Kordia antarctica: one gene and its partner. The protein of the gene in region 2 binds, or shares a complex with, the protein of the main gene of each other region. Links are inferred from orthologs where the notes say so. Each region holds a gene or a part of one and is shown on either strand. Other genes may lie near its edges.

Region 1 (2,873 bases), 1.1 Mb from region 2 along the record:
AAATTGATTTATTGGGAATTGCAATTGGAAGATATTGAAGATACTGGAATGTTTGAAATTTTGGAATCGCAGAAGCATGAAGCCAATGTACAGTTTGGAAAGTTTGTTGATAAAATGTATCCGAAATGGTTTGGTGACGACGAAGCACCAATTATGTCACATACTTTATTCAGACAATTAATAGCTCCCGAAATTAGCAAAGCACAACCAACTTTATTAGTTGTCGTTGATAATTTACGTTATGATCAATGGAGAGCTTTTGAACCAATTTTGAATGCACATTATAAAAAAGAGAAAGAGGTTCCGTTTGTGAGTATTCTGCCAACGGCGACACAATATGCTAGAAATGCTATTTTTTCGGGCTTGATGCCTTCCGACATGGAAAAGTTACATCCTCAATATTGGAAGAATGATACCGATGAAGGTGGAAAGAATTTGCATGAGAATGATTTCTTAAAAGCGCAATTGAAGCGTTTAGGGTTGGATATTAAGCATGAATATCACAAAATAACAAGCTTACGAGGCGGAAGGAAGCTCGCAGACAACTTTAAATCGCAAAAAGATAATGACTTAACGGTAGTGGTTTATAACTTCGTAGACATGCTCTCACACGCTAAAACCGAAATGGACGTTGTAAAAGAATTAGCTTCAGACGACAAAGCATATAGATCGTTAACAGTAAGTTGGTTTAAGAATTCTCCGTTGTTGGATATCATTCAGCAATCGCAACGTTTAGGGTTTAAATTGATTATTACTACCGATCACGGAACTATTAATGTAAAACATCCTTCAAAAGTAGTTGGCGATAAAAACACAAGTTTGAATTTACGCTATAAAACAGGAAGAAGTTTAACGTACGAACAAAAAGATGTTTTAGCGGCTAAAGATCCGAGAAGTATTCATTTGCCAGTGATTAACATGAGTAGTTCGTTTATTTTTGCCAAGACCGATTTGTTTTTTGCGTATCCGAATAATTACAATCATTATGTGAGTTATTTTAGAAATACGTATCAACATGGTGGCGTTTCGTTGGAAGAAATGATTATTCCGTTTGCGGTTTTATCGCCAAGATAAGATGTTAAAAACAAGTGCAGCAAGTGATTTTATGCACTATTGGAGAAAATTTAGTAAATTTGGCGCGAAGTCTCAAAATTTTGAATATTAGTGCAAATAGAATATAATCTTTCTGAAATAGAAACAATAGCTGCGGCTATTCTTGAGGAATCTCAACATAAAATTATTACTTTTCATGGTGAAATGGGTGTTGGCAAAACGACCTTGATCAAAGTATTGGCAAAACAATTAGGTGTAAACGAGTTGACAAACAGTCCGACATTTTCAATTGTAAACGAATATAGAACTGACAAAGAAATAATCTATCATTTTGATTGTTACCGAATAGAAGACGAAATTGAAGCCTATGATATTGGCATTGAAGAGTATTTGTATAGTGATGCTTGGTGCTTCATAGAATGGCCTGAACGCATTGAAAATTTATTGCCTGAAGAAATTACAGAAGTGAAAATTAATAAGATTAATGAACAAATGCGTTCTATTCATCTAAAAAATTGAACACTTTACCGAAAACTAAGAACTTTAACCGTAAAATAAACCTAAAAGACTGACAAATAAATGACTTTTATAGTATATTTAAGAAAATTCTTATAGATACAAAAAAAGTAAAAAATTGATAAAAGTACGTAGAAAATAGAATATGATACTTTTCTGAAAATCATTTGGTTAATATATAAGTTTGCTTCATCGTAAAACTAAAACCTAACAAAATGAAATTAAGAAATTATATTTTTGCAGCAGTCGTATTTGCATCAGTAACATTTGTGTCTTGTAACCCAGATAGCATTGCAGACGAAGACAACCCATACCAAACCGAAGAAGGAATCGAAAGAAGTAAACTTAAGCCACCGCCGCAAACTCATTAATAAGGCAATATTAAGGGATAGTTTGGTTGTAATACTTATTGCTATTACTCCTTATTTGTTTCAATTATATGAAAGTTTTCCAAGTACAGAAGTTTGGAAAAATGATTACTTTACTATCACTAGTAATTATTATGAAGATGTTAGAGCAGCTGCTTGGGTTTATGCTAGTAAAATAATTCCGCTGATATTAGTTATAATTTGGTTTTTAACCTGTAAAAATTGGTGGTATCATATTATATTAATTCCTATAGCAATGTTTTCATTTCAATTTTATGCGTCGTTTCAAAGAGACACATATATTGATGAGATTGAAATTTATTATGTAATACCTATCATGATGATAATCATTCCAATAGTTTACTTAATAAGAGCTAAATTATTTGATAAATTAGTAAACGGAATTGATTTAAAGAAAATTGAAGCCGAACTTGAAGAATATAGACGTAAAGAAGAAGAGCAAAAAGATAAATCATTAGAATAAAAAGTTCATTGAAATAAATAAAATATACTATTTTCTATGTATTTGGTTAATTTTGGATAAAACTAACAAAAGTACGTAGAAAATATATTATGCTTTTTTTAAAGGTAATTTTTGGTTATTCAATAAGTTTGACCCATCGTTAAACTAAATAATCTAAAATTACTCAGATGAAAACTAAATTCTACCTTTACCTATTAGCAGCCGTATCAACAATTTTATTTGTATCTTGTAATCCAGATAGCATTGCTGATGAAGACAACCCATACGAAACAGAACAAGGACTCGAAAAAATTAAAATCAAACCAGGAGACATGGTCTAAAAAAAGAATATTCATTGATAGTATTATAGTCTTTTTTGTTGCCATATCCCCATTTGTAGCATATTCATATTTAGCTGCTCCCGAGGGAGAAACATGGGACATAGGTGTATACACTTTTACTAAAAATGGATT
Region 2 (2,918 bases):
TGCAAGTTAAACTTTAAGATCATGAAACGAAAATCTAATTAGAATTAAAAGATTGAATGATTGAAAATTAAATGATTAAAAATCTAGCATTCAACATTTATAATTTCAATTCTCATTCATAAAAGCAACCGAATGACACGCTACAATTGCAGCAGTTTCTGTGCGTAAACGTGTTTCTCCTAAAGTAACAGGAATATAGTTATTTGCTAACGCGAGTTCGATTTCTTTCGTAGAAAAATCACCTTCAGGACCAATTAAAATGGTGACATCTTTTCGTGCTTTTAAGACTTGTTTTAACGATTGTTTTTTATCTTCTTCGCAATGTGCGATAAATAATTGATCGTCAGAATGTCTTTTAATGAAGTCTGAAAACGAACTAATAGGTTTCAATTCTGGAAAATAAGTACTTAATGATTGTTTCGTTGCCGATTGAATAATTTTCTCAAAACGTTCCGCTTTAATAATTTTTCGTTCCGAGTGATCACAAATAATTGGCGTAATCGTGTCAATTCCGATTTCAGTTGCTTTTTCTAAAAACCATTCATATCTGTCGTTCATTTTTGTTGGCGCAACTGCCAAATGCAATTTGTAACTTTTCGGTTCTTGAAACTCGTGCGACATAATTTTAACGACACAACTCTTCTGATCAGCAATTGTAATTTTAGCCAAAAAAACAGCTCCTTTTCCATTCGTAATATGTAAAACATCATCTTCTTTCTTTCGCAAAACGCGCACCATATGTTTGCTTTCTTCTTTAGAAAACGTGTAGTGTTTCGTTTCAGATGTTAATTCAGGTGTGTAAAAAAGTTGCATTTTTTGAATGTTAAATTGTAAATTATAAATGCTAAATGCTAAATGCTAAATGTTGAATTTTAAATGTAAATGTATTTTTTTAAGAACAAAGAACAAAGAACAAAGAACAAAGAACAAAGAACAACATTTCGACTGCGCTCAATGTGACAGGATATCATTCAAATTAACGAATAAACAAATCAACAAAAAAAAAGCCAACAAATCTCAATACTATTTATCAGATTTTAATCCTCGAACTCGCCGTTACAGATTCGTCCGCAAAATCTTTTCGTAAATATTTCAAATAACCAACAATCCCAATCATTGCGGCATTATCTGTTGTATATTCAAACTTTGGAATGTGCGCTGTCCAACCATATTTGACTTCGCCATCTTTTAATGCTTTTCGAATTGCTGAATTCGCTGAAACGCCGCCGCCAATAGCAATGGTTTTGATTCCCGTTTGTTTGGAAGCTTTTTTTAATTTATCCAAAATAATATTCACAATCGTATATTGAATTGACGCGCAAATATCCACTAAGTTTTCTTCGATGAACGTTGGATTCTCTTTGGTTTGCCTTTGAATGAAATATAAAATAGCTGTTTTTAATCCTGAAAAGCTAAAATTTAAACCAGGTACTTTCGGTTTTGGAAACGGGAATGCTTTCGGATTTCCTTCGTTTGCCAATTTGTCAATTTCTGGTCCCGCAGGATAGGTGAGTCCTAAAATTTTCCCGCTTTTATCATACGCTTCTCCAACAGCATCATCTAAGGTTTCGCCAATGACTTCCATATCAAAATGATCTTTGACAAGCACAATTTGCGTATGTCCTCCAGAAATGGTCATTCCTAAAAATGGAAACTTCGGAATTGCTTGTCCTTCTTCTTCAATAAAATGCGCTAAAATATGTGCTTGCATGTGATTGACTTCAATTAGCGGAATGCTTAATCCGAGTGCTAACGACTTTGCAAATGAAGTTCCGACAAGTAATGAACCCATTAATCCAGGTCCGCGCGTAAAAGCTATGGCAGTTAACTGTTTTTTATCGATATTTGCGTTAGCCAACGCTTGATGAACAACTGGAACAATATTTTGTTGATGTGCGCGCGAAGCCAATTCGGGAACAACGCCTCCAAATGCTTCATGAATTTTTTGATTTGCAACAACATTTGACAATACTTTTCCGTTTTGTAAAACAGCGGCGGAAGTGTCATCACAAGATGATTCAATAGCTAAAATATATACATCTTTTGTGCTCATAAACTTAAAAAGGCATAAAATTTGGTATAAAGTCACAAAGATATGCTAAACATCGTGTTTTGTATTGTTTTTTTCGTGAATTTGCATAGTCTTAAAAGTAGGTAACTTAAATACTAAACGTCATTAAAAGAGTCTGGAAAATATTGAAGCGTATCGTGTTGGCAATTTTGCTACTCTTCATCTTTTTGGTGATTCTATTCTCTATTCCAGCCGTACAAACAGCCGTTGGAAAAAAAGCAACCAATTGGATCAATGATACTTACAAAACAAATATCAATATTGAACGGATTGGTTTAAAGTGGAATGGCGATATTTCTCTTAAAAATATTTATATTGAAGATTATCTAAAAGATACATTGATTCATGTAAATACATTGGAAACTTCTATTTTAAGTTTCAATAATCTTATAAATAGTAAACTTGAATTTGGAGCTGTTAATGTTGACGGTTTAATCCTGAATATTAATACTGAAAAGGATTCAATTGATACAACGTTGGATGTTTTTATTGCCAAGTTTGATACAGAAACTCCCGATGATACTCCTTCCGATTTTCTATTAAAAACATCTAAAATGCGCTTGAGTAATGGCAAGTTTAGATACAGAGATCAAAATAATGCTACGCCAAATATGCTTGATTTTACGGAGCTTTCAGGAACGGTAAATGATTTTAAAGTTGAAGGTCCAAGTGTTTATGGAGATGTTCGTAAACTTACATTTTTAGATAGTAATGGTTTGCGAGTCAATGAAATGTATGCTAAATTTCAATATACGCTGACGCAAATGCGTTTTGATGATTTGATTGTAAAAACTGATGGTTCCATATTAAATGGATTTGTGGTGTTTGATTATGATCGAGAAGACTT

The links. The genes of interacting proteins can lie anywhere in the genome.
Region 1: the proteins of tsaD (region 2) and tsaE are in contact, whole or in part, in a crystal structure (PDB 6N9A), measured with the Thermotoga maritima proteins. The link is inferred for Kordia antarctica from one-to-one orthologs. Residues at the interface, in WP_004082750.1 of Thermotoga maritima: Cys10, Asp11, Arg49, His50, Leu82, Gly84, Gly135, Gly136, Glu154, Thr155, Leu156, Asp157, Asp158, Ser159, Glu162, Asp165, Lys166, Arg169, Leu170, Tyr175, Lys213, Thr214, Leu217, Tyr218, Gln221, Arg222, Asn324; in WP_004082108.1 of Thermotoga maritima: Leu37, Gly38, Lys46, Lys57, Val59, Lys60, Ser61, Thr63, Phe64, Thr65, Leu66, Met67, Val69, Pro71, Tyr82, Arg83, Leu84, Asp86, Asp88, Phe89, Asp93, Ile128, Asp130, Glu131, Arg134.

The regions. Positions count from the first base shown.
Region 1 is NZ_CP019288.1:405,873-408,745, reverse strand. What follows is about bases 73-2,868. They hold tsaE (tRNA (adenosine(37)-N6)-threonylcarbamoyltransferase complex ATPase subunit type 1 TsaE), read left to right. Parts: upstream 73-1,164; coding sequence 1,165-1,572; downstream 1,573-2,868. Other genes in these bases: IMCC3317_RS01815 (hypothetical protein), read left to right, coding at 2,671-2,868; IMCC3317_RS01820 (hypothetical protein), read left to right, coding at 1,963-2,421; IMCC3317_RS23640 (hypothetical protein), read left to right, coding at 1,785-1,940; porX (T9SS response regulator signal transducer PorX), read left to right, coding at 73-1,074. Outside these bases: more of porX, read left to right, coding at 1-72; more of IMCC3317_RS01815, read left to right, coding at 2,869-2,873. UniProt on the Escherichia coli protein: Required for the formation of a threonylcarbamoyl group on adenosine at position 37 (t(6)A37) in tRNAs that read codons beginning with adenine.
Region 2 is NZ_CP019288.1:1,475,808-1,478,725, reverse strand. Bases 43-2,883 are described here. They hold tsaD (tRNA (adenosine(37)-N6)-threonylcarbamoyltransferase complex transferase subunit TsaD), read right to left. Parts: upstream 2,054-2,883; coding sequence 1,031-2,053; downstream 43-1,030. Other genes in these bases: IMCC3317_RS05970 (translocation/assembly module TamB domain-containing protein), read left to right, coding at 2,197-2,883; IMCC3317_RS05980 (16S rRNA (uracil(1498)-N(3))-methyltransferase), read right to left, coding at 106-813. Outside these bases: more of IMCC3317_RS05970, read left to right, coding at 2,884-2,918.